Regions from separate parts of the Williamsia sp. R60 genome, predicted to be linked through region 1. Evidence: predicted binding sites of a transcription regulator. Region 1 holds the regulator's gene; the other holds the start of a gene.
What was found. Region 1 encodes LexA, which represses DNA repair genes until DNA is damaged. Its sites were predicted from a motif close to CGAACANNTGTTCG; they were not measured.
Positions count from the first base shown of each region.

Region 2: the regulator LexA is predicted to act here: its motif matches at 4,680-4,693, upstream of ACVWY6_RS14305 (DUF222 domain-containing protein).

Region 1 covers NZ_JBSSGR010000004.1:270,852-278,286, reverse strand. Annotated here, with positions in the region: gene hrpA (ATP-dependent RNA helicase HrpA) at 1-1,876, shown strand, start outside; gene nrdR (transcriptional regulator NrdR) at 1,908-2,357, opposite strand; gene ACVWY6_RS20220 (LysM peptidoglycan-binding domain-containing protein) at 2,453-2,977, opposite strand; gene lexA (transcriptional repressor LexA) at 3,200-3,919, shown strand; gene ACVWY6_RS20210 (acyl-CoA dehydrogenase family protein) at 4,025-5,167, opposite strand; gene hflX (GTPase HflX) at 5,254-6,690, opposite strand; gene dapF (diaminopimelate epimerase) at 6,736-7,435, opposite strand, start outside.
Region 2 covers NZ_JBSSGR010000003.1:207,047-214,481, forward strand. Annotated here, with positions in the region: gene ACVWY6_RS14275 (hypothetical protein) at 1-535, opposite strand, end outside; gene ACVWY6_RS14280 (TetR/AcrR family transcriptional regulator) at 652-1,320, shown strand; gene ACVWY6_RS14285 (hypothetical protein) at 1,333-2,001, opposite strand; gene ACVWY6_RS14290 (VOC family protein) at 2,063-2,422, shown strand; gene ACVWY6_RS14295 (winged helix-turn-helix transcriptional regulator) at 2,479-2,955, shown strand; gene nadB (L-aspartate oxidase) at 2,974-4,512, shown strand; gene ACVWY6_RS14305 (DUF222 domain-containing protein) at 4,810-6,024, shown strand; gene ACVWY6_RS14310 (TDT family transporter) at 6,166-7,278, opposite strand; gene ACVWY6_RS14315 (LysR family transcriptional regulator) at 7,362-7,435, shown strand, end outside.

The DNA of each region.
Region 1 (7,435 bases):
CGAGATCGTGGAGACCTCTCGGCTCTGGGCGCGTACCGCCGCCCGCATAGAACCGGAATGGGCCGAGCGCCTGGCCGAGCACCTCGTCAAACGTCAATACAGCGAGCCTCATTGGTCCGGGAAACACTCAGCGGCCATGGCCTACGAGCGGGTCACCCTCTACGGCGTCCCGCTGGTCACCAAACGACGGGTGAACTACGGCTCGATCGATCCCGCGGTTGCCCGCGAGTTGTTCATCCGCCACGCGCTCGTGGAGGGTGACTGGCGTACACAACACCCGTTCTTCCACCGCAATCGCGCGTTGCTCGAGGACGCAGAGGAGTCGGTGCATCGGGTGAGGCGCACCGACGTCATCGTCGACGACGACCAGCTCTTCGCCTTCTACGACCGACACATCGGCGGAGAAGTGGTGTCGGGCAGACACTTCGACACGTGGTGGAAGACCGCACGCAAAGCTGACCCCACCTTGCTGGATCTGGATCCCGCCGACCTCGTGGCCGACACTGCCGCCACCGACCCGGCCGGTTTTCCCGACCACTGGCGTCAGGGAGACACGAGTTATGCCTTGAGATACCGGTTCGAGCCCGGCACCGTCGATGACGGCGTGAGTGTGCTCATCCCGTTGTCGCTGCTCGTGCGTGCCCGGCCCTCTGGGTTCGACTGGCTGGTCCCCGGCATGCGCTTGGAGCTGATCACCGAGCTGATCCGCACCCTGCCGAAATCCCTACGGCGGCAAGTGGGACCGGCCCCCGACCTGGCCGCGCGAATACTGGAGTCGGTGACACCGAGGAGCAAACCTGTCACCGAGGCGGTGGCCGCCGAGATCCGTGTGCGCACAGGTGTTGACGTCGCAGCGTCAGATCTACGACTGGCCGCACTCCCCGACCACCTGCGGATGACCTTCACCGCCGTCACCACCGACGGCGAAGTTCTCGGACGTTCCAAGTCGCTGCGCGAACTGCAGGATCGACTGGCCGGTAGATCTCGCGCGGCTCTGGAGAGTGAGGCCGGCACCGCATCCCGACCTGTGGCCACCACGTGGACCGCGGACACCTTCGGAGACATCAGCCGCACATTGCGCAGTTCTGTTGCCGGCCAAGACATCACAAGCTATCCCGCCCTGACCCGCCGGGGCAGTGGTTTCACGGTGGTCGCCGTGCCCACCCAGGCCGAGCAGGCTGCGAACATGTACGACGCTGTTGTCGAGATGATCGTCTCCAGCGTTCCGCCACTACGACCGTCGGTGACTTCGACTCTGAGCACCGCGGAGCGACTCGCCCTCAGCCAGAGCCCCTACCCGGACACCGCTGCTCTTCTGGCCGATTGCGTTCGGGCTGCCGTGGTGGACCTTGTACCCAACCCGCCGAATGTCTGGACGCCAAGCGAATTCGCTGCACTTCGGGAAAATGTGGCCCGCCAGGCAACCGGGAGGGCAACGGAGAAACTACGCAGGGTGGCGACGATCCTGACCCGCGTGGCGCCCCTACGAACGGCGATTACCGCGGCCGGCAGATCGATCGCCGCCGACGACGTGCGGGACCAGCTGGACGAGCTGCTGTTCGACGGATTCGTCTCTGCGACACGCGACGAACACCTCGCGGAGATCCCCCGCTACCTCGATGCTGCGAGGTCGAGGCTCGAACAGCTCCCGGCAGGCGCCGCTCGCGATGCCCAGGCGATGGCGGCCATCGACCGGGTGGTGTCGGCGTGGACTGATCACCTGCGACACGTGCCGCCCGGTCGCCGGGACGCAGTCAACGAGCAAGCTGGATGGATCGTCGAAGAACTGAGAGTCGGATTGTTCGCACAGCACCTGCGTACTGCGTATCCCGTGTCGGAGAAACGGGCGATCAAGGCCATCCGGGAACTGCGCTGATCCGGCGGCACCACTGCCGGACGAAAGGCGGTCAGGGTTTGGCCGCTCGCAGATCGTCGATCTCTTTCTGGAAGTCTTCGACTGAGTCGAACGAGCGATACACCGACGCAAAGCGAAGGTAAGCGACCTCGTCGAGATCCCGTAACGGGCCCAGGATCGCCAGGCCCACTTCGTTGCTGGGAACTTCGGCCGATCCTGAGGCGCGGACGGCCTCTTCGACCTGCTGCGCGAGCAGGTGCAGCCGGTCATCGTCGACCGCACGGCCCTGGCAGGCGCGCCTCACGCCCCTCATCACCTTCTCGCGACTGAAGGGTTCGGTGACGCCGTTGCGTTTGACGACCGCAAGGACTGCGCTCTCCACCGTGGTGAACCGCCGTCCGCATTGCGAGCAGGCCCGCCGACGACGAATCGCCTGGCCCTCGTCGGCCACCCGTGAGTCGACGACCCGCGTGTCCTCGTTCTTGCAAAACGGGCAGTGCATGCAGGGTTCCTCGGACGTCAGCGGCCCCGTCGGAATGACCGGACACTCTGTTGTAGAGGATACCGCCCGGCCGATTGCTTGCCCCAGCACTGCAGCTACCGCGCGTAGATCGGCGTCACCAGGGATTGCCCGGGCGACAACGCTGAATTGCTCATCGCGTTGAGGTCCATGATCTTCTCCACCACCGCTTCGGTCGGCATCTCGGGAGCGATTCGAGAGGCGATGTCGCCCAACGATTCTCCTGACTGCACGTGGACGACCGCCGTCCCGGTGTTCGCCGGAGCGGCACCGCTCTCGACAACCCGGCCGAAGAACATGAGGAACAACACGAGCATCATCAGGCCGATTCCGACCACGGCGGCCCCGGCCCAGGCACGTCGGCGGAAATACACATCGCGCTCGACGACGGCAGCCGACGGTGCGTAACTGCCAGGCTCGGAGCAGCCCACCACAACACGGCGGTCTGCGGCGAGCCTGCGGTCGGCCGGCCGGCGAGTACTGTCGACACGCGCTCGCGCCGTGCGGGTGTACTGATCGGAGGCGACGGGCCCACCGACTCGGGCGAGCCGGCGACGGGGCCGCTCAGCGGCCGGGCGGCTGATGGTGGTGGCTGCAGTCATTGTTCGATCCTCGGGTCAACAGTTCGATCACTCGTTCGATTGAACGAATGTTCGAGTTGTATCACGGGGGTCCGACACACGCCACGCCCAATCGAACAAATGTTTGAGAGTTGTGACAGATTGCATTAGCGTGATCCCCATAATCCAACGAACAACGTGTGCGTTTTCTTCTCTCGACAGCTACGACACCTTGGCCGGACACCGTACGAACTGGAGGACCTGATGGCCGATACGACAGACACCCGGACGCCGCCGGACGCGGCGGCCGCGACGGTGGTCACTTCCGAACCGCTGGCCGAGGGGTCGCTGACCCCGCGCCAGAAAGCCGTACTGGAGGTGATCCGGGCGTCGGTCCGCGAACGCGGCTATCCCCCGTCAATCCGCGAGATCGGTGATGCCGTCGGCCTCACCTCCACGTCGTCGGTCGCTCATCAGCTCCGCACCCTCGAGCGCAAAGGATTCCTCCAGCGCGAGAACAACCGTCCCCGGGCGGTCAACATCCAGGACACCGACCTCAATCCGGCCACGGCGGCCGGCCAGGTCCAGGTACCCGACGAATCCCTGCCGACACCGACGTTCGTTCCGGTCCTCGGCCGCATCGCGGCCGGCGGGCCGATCCTGGCCGAGGAAGCCGTCGAAGACGTGTTCCCGCTACCGAAAGAGCTTGTCGGTGAAGGATCTTTGTTCCTCCTGCGGGTGGTCGGCGAGTCAATGATCGATGCCGCCATCTGTGACGGCGACTGGGTGGTCGTCAGGCAGCAGAATGTCGCAGACAACGGCGACATCGTTGCGGCCATGATCGACGGGGAGGCGACCGTCAAGACGTTCAAACGCACCAAGGATGCGGTGTGGCTGATGCCGCACAACCCGGTGTTCGACCCCATCCCCGGCGACAACGCCGTTGTGTTGGGCAAAGTCGTCACGGTGATGCGGCGCCTCTGAGGCGTCCGGCAACATCCTCGGCAACCGAACAAACGCGGGTACTACGCAGACACGAGTGGGGTGCACCTTCCGGTGCACCCCACTTCGCGTAGTTATGAAACGTACTCAGACCCCGAGGCTTCGGCCGATGACTTCCTTCATGATCTCGGTGGTGCCGCCGTAGATGGTCTGCACGCGTGAATCGAGGAAGGCCTTGGCCACCGAGTACTCACGCATGTAGCCGTAGCCGCCGTGCAGTTGCAGGCAACGATCGATGAGGTGGACCTGGTTCTCGGTGGCGTAGTACTTCGCCATCGCCGCGTCCGGAACGGTGAGCTTCTTCTCGTTCAGCAGTTCGATACACCGATCGACGAACACACGGGTGGTAGCGGTGGACGTCGCCAGTTCGGCGAGCAGGAACCGCGAGTTCTGGAAGCTACCGATCGGGCGGCCAAATGCCTTGCGGTCCTTCGTGTACTGGATTGTCGTCTCGAGAACCGACTCCATGGCACCGGCCGCCACAACAGCGATCGACAGGCGCTCGCGCGGGAGGTTCTGCATCAGGTAGATGAAGCCCATGCCCTCCTCGCCCAGGAGGTTCTCGGCGGGCACCTTGACGTTGTCGAAGCTCAGCTCGGCGGTGTCCTGCGCCTTCATCCCGACCTTGTCGAGATTGCGGCCGCGTTCGAATCCCTCCATACCGCGCTCGACCACCAGCAGGCTGAACCCCTTCGCACCGGCCTCGGGGTCGGTGCGGGCCACCACGATGACGAGGTCCGCGTTGATGCCGTTGGTGATGAACGTCTTGGAACCGTTCAGCACCCAGTTGTCGCCGTCTTTCTTGGCGTTGGTCTTGATGCCCTGGAGATCGGACCCGGTGCCGGGCTCGGTCATCGCGATCGCGGTGATCAGCTCACCGGAGACGAAGCCGGGCAGCCAGCGTGCCTTCTGCTCGTCATTGCAGAGGTCGAGCAGGTACGGCGCCACCACGTCGTTGTGCAGCGCGAAGCCGATACCGCTGTAGCCGCCGCGGACGGTCTCTTCGTCGATGATGGTGTTGTAACGGAAGTCGTCGACTCCCCCGCCGCCGAACTCCTCGGGCGCCTCCACCGCGAGGAATCCGTTCTTGCCTGCTTCGACCCAGACATCCCGGTCCACCAGGTTCTGCTCTTCCCAGCGTTCGTGGTTCGGCGCCACGTGCTGTTCGAGGAAGCTCCGGTACGAATCGCGGAAGAGAAGGTGCTCGGGCTCGAAAAGGGTGCGTTCCATCGTCAGGTCTCCATTACAGGTGGCATTGGTTGGATATCCAACTGTAACCGGATTCTACATCTGGCCCAAAGCTGCAGTTCGGAGGGCTATTCGGCTGACTCGGGAATGGCCAGAGATGCCAGCTGGCGCGACAGCGCGGCAGGCACCGTGGCGGTGATCGCAGTCCCGTCCGCCTCGTGACGTTCGGTCAATACGTCACCCTCGGCATGGATCCGGGACACGAGGTCGCCACGCTCATACGGCACCCGGACACTGACGTGCACGTCGTTCCTGGCCACCGACTCCCGGATGCGATCGAGGAGTACGTCGATGCCCTCGCCGGTGGCCGCCGAGATGAACACAGCTGTCGAGAACAGCCCTTTGAGCTGCGCCAGTACCAGCGGGTCGGCGGCATCAATCTTGTTGATCACGAGCAGTTCGGGCGGAGCTGTTGCATTCTCCTCCTCGAGCACGGATTCGATCACCTTCCGCACCGCCATGATCTGGTCGGTCGGAACCGGGTCCGAACCATCAACGATGTGCAGGAGCAGATCGGCGTCGGCGACTTCCTCGAGGGTCGAACGGAAGGCCTCGACCAGCTGGGTGGGCAGATGCCGGACAAATCCGACGGTGTCGGTGATGACCAGTTCACGGCCATCCTCGAGGGACATCTGACGGGTTGTCGGATCGAGGGTTGCGAACAAGGCGTTCTGGACCAGCACGCCCGATCCGGTCAACGCGTTGATCAAACTCGATTTGCCGGCGTTCGTGTACCCGACGATGGTCACCGCTGACGCGGCAGCCTGCTTTCGCTTGGCGCGCTTGGTGGTTCGTGACGTCTTCATCTCGCGGATCTCGCGCCGCAGTTTCGCTGTGCGTTCGCGGATCCGTCGGCGGTCGGTCTCGATCTTCGTCTCACCGGGTCCGCGCAGTCCGACGCCGCCATTGCTGCCGGCACGGCCACCCGCCTGCCGGGACATGGATTCACCCCAGCCACGAAGCCGCGGGAGCATGTACTCCATCTGTGCCAGCGCGACCTGCGCCTTGCCTTCTCGCGACGTCGCGTGCTGGGCGAAGATGTCGAGGATCAGCGCAGTTCGATCGACAACCTTGACCTTGACCACTTTTTCCAGAGCGGTCAGCTGAGCAGGGGTCAGCTCGCCATCGCAGATGACGGTGTCGGCGCCGGTGGCCAAGACGATCTCACGCAGCTCGTGAGCTTTGCCGGACCCGATATAGGTTGCCGGGTCGGGCTTTTCACGACGCTGGATGAGACCTTCGAGAACTTCCGACCCAGCCGTCTCGGCGAGGGCCTTGAGTTCGGCGAGACTCGAATTGGCCTGCGCAGTGGTGCTGCCCTGCGTCCAGACCCCGACCAGGACAACCCGTTCGAGTCGTAGCTGGCGGTACTCGACCTCGGTGACGTCGGTGAGCTCTGTGGACAATCCGGCGACGCGCTGCAGCGAACTGCGTTCGTCGAGCTGGAGTTCGCCGATCGTCGGCGCGTCGCGCTGATCGTTGCCGGCCTTGTTGTTTTCGGTCATGAGATCACCATGGTGACACTCGGGTAGGTGTGGTGCATACCGATTTTAGAGCCATCCCTCGTTGAGCACTCCGGCGCCGACGAGTACCGACGGGCCGCGCAGCGTTGTGTTCTCGTCATCGACCGTCACCGTGATCTGACCCCCGGGAACGTTGACGAGTACCGTCCCCTCGGACCTTCCCATGAACCGCAGAGCAGCGGCGCCGGCGGCGACGACTCCGGTACCGCAGCTGCGGGTTTCACCGACTCCGCGTTCATGGACCCGCATCGTGATCTCGGCGTCCGCAGCGCCTGCCGACAACGGTGCGGTGATCAGCTCGATGTTCACACCATGGGGAAAGACTGTGTTGTCGAACGTGATCGACCCGCACAGATCGATGTCCGCCAGATCCTGCGGCTTCAACCCGTCGACCACGCACGCCAGATGGGGATTGCCGACATCCACCGACACCCCGGCGTACCGCCGGCCGTCGATCTGGGCTTTGCTGTCGACGCCGAGACGGGCTGGGCCCATGTTCACGGTGACGTCGGCCGACGAACCCGTCACAGCGTGCACCGTCACCGGCCGCGCACCCGCGCGCGACCCGACGGTGAAGGAGCGTTCGGACACGAGCTCGTGCGCGGCAAGGAAATGCGCGAACACCCGGACACCGTTGCCACACATCTCCGCGATCGAGCCGTCGCCGTTGCGGTAGTCCATGAACCAATCGTCGTCGGCTATGCCGGCGCCGAGCGCTGTGAGCACA
Region 2 (7,435 bases), on a different contig from region 1:
CGCTGGGATTCTTGTATTGGGGCACACCGTAATCGAGCGCGCGCACCATGACTCGTGGCTCGATCAGGCCTTTGTCGATCGCATGGTCGAAGTCGAAACCCTCCACCTCGCCGCGTCCCCGCCGGAGCCCGCGGTACCCGAATGCGACAACCGGCATGGCCAGCCGAGCGATAGGTGCCAATCTGTTGAATCCCGTTCCGGCGCCCAGGTCGAAGGTCTTTCCCCGCCATGTCGGGTTGACGCGCATCAAAGGATTGGCCAGGTGGGCCTCGGGTATCCCGAACAGCTTGCCGACGATCAGTCCCTCCATCTTGCCGTCCGGTCCGTCGGGGGCCGTGCCTTCACCGAACAACTCCGCCAACGCTTCTCGGTCGTTTCGGGCACCGAGTTCTTTGATGTATTGCCACGCCGCTCCCCGGGCGACAGTTGGACGTGCGACTGCCAACTCCCGCAGCTCCGAGGCCATGGAACGAACGGCAGTAACCGACTCCCCATCCCTCGTCGACGAGACGACCTCTTGCTCTTGTACCGACATACGTGGGCCTCCAAACTTTGGTACAACTCTGTTCCAGTTCGTATCTGGAACGGGACGGTACCAGATAGACGTGGGCAATCAAGACCTTTGGCGGACGAAGATGCAAAACTGTGGGCGTGACTAGCGGCAGCACGCGGAACTACGGGGGTGCTTCCGCATCTGCACGTGTCGAGAAGCGCCGGTCCGGTCTCATCGACGCGGCTTTGACGGAGATGGCCGAGAATCGCTGGCGTTCTGCGACCGTCGCCAGCCTGTGTGTTCAGGCCCGACTGAACAAGCGGTACTTCTACGAGAGTTTCGACGACCTCGACCGGCTCGCCGACGCTGTCATCGACAGCGTCGCCGCCGACGTCGGTGGTGCGGCCGTTGCGGCGTATCTCGCGACACTCGACTCGCCTCTGGAGGTGCAGGCCAAGAACACTGTGAGCGCATTGGTCGACGTCCTGGGCACCGATCGGCGCAAGGCGCTTGTCCTACTCGGCGGCGTACCGACTTCCGCAGGTCAGGAGAGCACGCGACGGGCTGCCATCGGTGGTTTGACGGCCATCCTCGTGGACCATGCACGGCGTATCCACGACGTCGAACTGGAACAGGACTCTTTGGCCTTCACAGCCCCGGCGTTTGTCATCGGCGGTACCGCACAGGCGATCTTGTCGTGGGTCAACGGCGACCTTCCGGTCGAGCGCGATCAGTTGATCGACGACATCGCCGCAATCTGGTTGTCGCTCGGCGAAAGCGCGTCGGATATGGCGCGGTCGAGGCTCGATGCCCGCCCGGGTGAGTAACTGTCCCGAGTTTCACCGTTGGGGTTCGGCAGGGCGATGACGCAACGCGCGCGCCAGATCGGTCAGGGCATCCGCGACCGCGAGTAGCGCTTCGTCGACCGTGGGCGTACGCGAGTGGCCGGCCTCCCGGTTCGACTCTGGTTGATCACCGGCCGGACTCACTCCGCTCGGCGCGGGGTCCCGGGGCGAGTCCGCCGTCTCCACCTGCTCCGGGTCAGGTTCGCGGTGTCGACGAGGTGGGGCCTCTGGTGCCATTTCGCGAGACGCGACATCACTGACGGTGACGAGGGTGCCGTTGCGGGAACCGTTCCGGCTGATTTGCGGCTCCGGCCGGTACGGTGCCCCGAAGCCACGCATCTTCGAGGGCGGGGCGAATCGGTGGGGTCCACCGTGGTCGGCGAACAGAACGCAACTGCCTCCGTGAACTCCGTCGGATGCCACACAGCTCTCGAGCTCCGCCAGACGCTGGCCGGGCTGGCCGGGCTGGCCGTCGAGCCACAGCACCCAGGTCCGCCGCGCATCGGGCGGCTCGGATCCCCCGTCACTGCCGTGCGTCCCGTCGTGACCGAGCCCCAGGCGGCATCGTTGAACCCAGCCGTTCTCCGGCGCGTGCGCAAACGCTTCATACGTGTCGGAGGCAGCGATTACCGTGGACCAGCACAGGTCGAATTCGGTCGCCACCGCTACATCTTGGCCTCATCGCGATGCGGTGGCGAGTCCGACACACGAGTTGGGAGTTTTGATGATCGGTTTCGTTAATGCCATTGCCCTCGACGGACCAGATCCGGTCGGGCTCGCGCAGTTCTACCAGCAAGTTCTCGGTGGCGAGCTGGATACAAGCGATCCCGAATGGGTCACGCTGGATTGCGGTTTGGGTAAAGCGAAACTGACATTTCAACCATCAACCAGCTATGTACCCCCGAAGTTCCCCGACCCCAACGGCAGTCAGCAGTTCCATCTCGACATCCAGGTCGACGACTTCGAGTCGGCCGAACCACAGATACTCGACCTCGGAGCGCGCAAGGTCGAGGGTCAGGAACATCCCGGTTTCCGGGTGTACCTCGACCCGGTGGGTCACCCGTTCTGCCTTGTCCTGGAGTAACCGAGGCTTCCTTCTGACTGCTGTCTGACGAAGTCAGGCCGCGTATAGTTGCTGCCATGGTTGCAGTTCTCGACGAGAAGTTGGCCGACCTCGATCGGTGGACACCGGGCGACCGGTGCTCGATAGTCCGCGCCCTCGAGGTGGTCGGGACCAGGACTGCATTGCTGATCATGCGCGAGGCCATGTACGGCACGACTCGTTTCGACGGATTCGCGCGGCGGGTCGGAGTCAGCGACGCAGTCGCATCCGCGCGACTCAAAGCACTTGTCGAAGCAGGTCTGCTGGAGAAGTCGCCGTATCAGGAACCTGGTCAACGCACGCGTTACGAGTACCGGCTCACCGAGATGGGCACCGACCTGGTTCCCGTGCTGTTCGGACTCATGCAGTGGGGAGACAAGTATTTCCAGCCCAAGGGCAAGCCGCTGCAGCTGCAATCCAACGTGACGGGTGAGCCCGTGCACGTGGGACTGACCACGCCTGACGGCACCGAGGTCCCCCTCGACGACTTGCGGATATCGCTGGTCAAACGCTGACGGATAGACTCCTCAGCCATGGTTGCCGACGCTGCGCTGCGTGCTGATCTCGTGGTGGTCGGTGCGGGTGTCGCGGGCCTGACCGCGGCCGTTCGAGCCGCCGAATCAGGGCTCGCGGTGATCGTTCTCAACAAGGGCAGCGGCTGGCGTCCCGACGATCCGGCACCCAACACCGCCACCTACTTCGCGCAGGGTGGCATCGCCGTGGTGGAGCCCAGCAACGCGGAGGACTCGGTCGCACTGCACACCCGCGACACCGTGGTCGCGGGTGCCGGTCTCACCGACCCTGTAGCCACAGAGTCCATCCTCTCGGAGGGCCACGCCGCGGTCTCGGCCTTGGTCAGCTGGGGCGCGCACTTCGACATCGGGGACGACGGGCGCTTCCTGCGGACACGAGAAGGTGGACACAGCGTTCGTCGGATCATTCACGCCGGCGGCGACGCCACCGGAGCGCAGGTGCAACGGTCCCTGGCGGTGCGCGCGCTCGCCCAACCCACCATCACCGTGCTCGACGAATCGTATGCCCAGCAGATCCTGCAGGACCAGCACGGCACAGCGGTCGGGGTGCGCGTCGGACGCTCCGGTGGCTCCTTCCGAGACATTTTGGCGCCCACGGTGATTCTCGCGACCGGCGGGGTCGGGCACCTCTATGCGGCCACCACCAACCCCCTCGGTTCGACGGGTGACGGCATCGCCCTGGCGCACAAGGTTGGTGCGGCGGTCTCGGACATGGAGTTCATCCAATTCCATCCCACGATGCTGTACCGCCCCGGTCAGCGCGGCAGGCGCACACTCATCACCGAGGCCCTACGCGGCGAGGGCGCAAAACTCGTTGACAGCGAAGGCAATTCGGTCACCGAAGGCGTACACCCCCTCGGCGATCTCGCTCCGCGCGACGTGGTCGCCAATGCCGTCGGTGCCGCCATGGCGCGCACCGGCCACCGCTGCGTCTACCTCGACGCCCGTCACATCGCGGACTTCGGCCGCCGCTTCCCCACGGTCACCGCCGGTGTCGCAGCAATCGGCATCGACCCCACCACCGACCTCATCCCGGTGGTGCCCGGCGCTCATTATCTCTGTGGAGGTGTTGTCACCGATACCGAGGGCGCCACCACCGTTCCTGGGTTGTTTGCCGCAGGCGAAGTCGCCCGGACAGGCCTGCATGGTGCAAATCGTTTGGCGTCCAACAGTTTGCTCGAAGGACTGGTGATGGGACTGCGGGTCGCGCGGGCAGCCGCCGGCCGAGCCGGACACCCAGACGCTTCGCGACCGGACGTCGCGACCGAGCTCGACGCACCTGTCGCCCCACGTCGAGACCTCCAGGACCGAATGTCCGCGAGCGCGGCCCTATCTCGCGACCATTCAGGGCTGATGGCTCTCGCCGACCACCTCGACGCGGTGCCGCGTCGGCCACTGCTGGATGGTGCCGACCACGAAGATGCTGCCCTGACCGCCACCGCACGATTGGTGGTCGCCGGCGCTTTGGCCCGAAAAGAGTCGCGGGGTTGCCATCACCGGGTGGACTACCCCGAGGCCTCTGCGCCCATCGCGGGTTGACACACGCGACCCGCCGATTGCCAGGTGGATGTACAGCGCTTTGGCTCCTCAGACTGTTCATAAAGGCTCTCCTGCTTCAGTTTTCGTAGATGCTCATCGTCTTCCCGCCTTTGACGTTCTCGCCTGTGCGCGGGTTCCCGGCCGGTTTCATCTGAACATATGACTATCGAATGTGTGTTCGAGTATCTAGACTGATTCCAAGCTGATCGTCCGCAAGACCTGACTCTGAGATACGTGTGACTACGCCACCATTGTGATCGGCTGTCCCAATGTTGTTGTCTTGGAGGGGGTGTGGTGATGGCTGTTCTCGATGTGGTTGATGAGGTCATCGGGGTGGAGTTTCCGGATGATCCGGCCGGGGTGGTGGCGGTGGTGAAAGATCTGATCACCCTGCGTAATGCTGTGGATGCGCGGTTGGCGGCCGGTGCGGCGATCATCGACCGCCTGGGTGTGGCCAAACGGATGGGTTCGACAACCTCGAAGGTGGTGCAGGCCAACGGTGCCGCCCCAGCGGTGGCGGCACGATGGCTACGGATCGGGACCGGCCTGGCGGGGTTGGAGCGTACAGCCGGATACTTTCGGGACGGGTTCCTCTCCGCTGAGCACGTCGACGCAATTGTTCGGGGCATCAGTCATGTGCGCGGCCGCATGGTGGGTGTGATGAGCGACGACTTCCGGTGTGAGGTCGAGCGGAAACTCGTGGCTCATGCGATCTCTGGTGCACCCCCCGCCGAGATCGGCCGGATTGCCCGGGCGATAGGTAACGAGGTCGCCGGGGAGTCGGGTGGGGTGCCGGCCGCCGAAGACGTTTCGTTGAACACTCTGGACTACGTCATCACTGACGATGGCCGGCTATCGGGCAGGTTTGATGTTGATGCGGTGACCGCAGAGAAGATGATGTCCGCGCTGGACGTGTGGTCCAGGCCGCGACCTGAACCGGACGGGAGCGCCGATGCTCGCACACCGACGCAACGACGCGCTGACGCCCTGCACCAACTGCTTGATTGTGGCGGTGGTGGGCAGGGTTTGGTGTCGGCGCCGAGAACGGAAGTGGCCGTCACGGTTCCGGCGGATCACCCCGACCGGGCCGTGTTGCGGTGGATGGGTCCGGTCACCGAAGCGGTAGCGGCAGCAGCTGCGTGTGATGCAGTGATCACCTCGATCACCCTCGACGGGCAGCAGGTGCCGATCGACCTGAGTCCACCCAAGCGTTTGTTCACCGGGCCAGTGCGCAAAGCAATCCTGATCCGCGATACCTGCTGCATCAAATGCGGGGCACCAGCAACCTGGTCAGACTGCCACCACATCGTGCACTGGGCCGACGGCGGACCCACCACCCTCGCGAATGGGTGTCTGTTGTGCCGGACGTGCCATCGGGCCGTGCATCACACCGACTGGGACATCGTCATGGGCGCCGACGGACATCCCTGGCTCATCCCGCCCGCCGACATCGACCCCACCCGACAACCACTACCGGCCTACAACCGCCGAACCCTCACCCACGCAGCCTGACTCAGGCTGCCTGACTCACGCGAACCAGCACCGCACCGCGAAACACCGCACCCGACACATCGCCGGGACCGCGGACGCACCCTGACAACTCCATAGTGTGAAACCGCGTTCAGGGGCTGTCGCCTGCCCGACTGGCACAGGTCAGGCGACAGCCCTACCAACACGGGCCGGCTCAGGAGCACGATCAGGGCCACATGCGTTGGCGACTTCGAGACGTGAAAAGTGCTGTCGCTGAATGGTTGTTCTTCGCAGGTAGACCGAACTCCATCCCGCCACCACAACCCACGTGATCAGCAGTAGCGCGAACAACGCTGCAGCAATGACGCGCAAGGGTGTCGACCCCACCGCAACGGCAAGTGATGCCAAACCGGTCACGCACGTGCCGATCGGAAAGGTGAAGCTCCACCAGGTGGGCGTGAAGGTCAGTCCCCGTCGGACGTTGTGCACGGTGATCAGCGCCGCGAGGACAAAGACGAACCCTGCAAACCCCGACATGACCAATCCGTAGCCGATACCGAAGACGCGCAGACCGTTTGCGATCGAGGCCTGCTCGCCGTCGAACACGAGGTGGGCACTCGACCCGAGTAACACTGCGGCTGCTATGGATTGGCCGATCATCCCGAGCATGATCCATACCGTCGGTGCAACCTGCACAGACGGCAGTCCGCGATGGATGAGACGCGAATAGACCATCGTCATCGTCAAGAACCCGACAATCAACGTCAGCCCGAACAGCGCGTAACACGTTGCGAGAAGTCCTGATCGGATGTCGCCGGGCGGCAGGTGCGGGAGGAGCAACGGGCCGGTGGCTGCCGACACCATCGGCGGAACCACCGGCATCAACCAACTCGGCATGGCACCGTCCGCCGAACTCTGCGTACCGGTGATGGTCCGAAATGGAACCCACACGGTTGTGAACACGCCCGCGGCGGTACCCACCGCCCACAACGCACCGCCGACCCACACTGCGGCTGAGTCACCGACGAACTGCGGTCCGAGCTCGACCGTCCCGGCCCCGACCGTGAGCAAGGCCATGGCTGGGGCGCCGTAGAAGTGAGCCATACCGGGGTCCGCGGCGTGATCGGCAGGCCCCTTGCCGAGGAACAGGCACGACGCGACCACCAGGCCGGCCAGCGCGATCACCCAGAAAGAGGTGGTGAGAACTCCCATCGCCGGCCAGGCCGAGTGCAACGCCACACCCGACGTGGCCACGATGCCCGTGCCCATCACTGCAGAGAACCAGTTCGGCGTCATGGATTCATGGTCACCTCGTCTCGTCGAGACAGGTAGAGGGCTTGTTGTTGTCCGGGTACAAGTCAGGCTTGTAGCCTCGACAGATGGTGTTGCCCGCTCGAGTCCCCGACCTCTCCGCCCTCGACGTTGTCGTGTCAGTGGCACGGCAAGGCAGTAT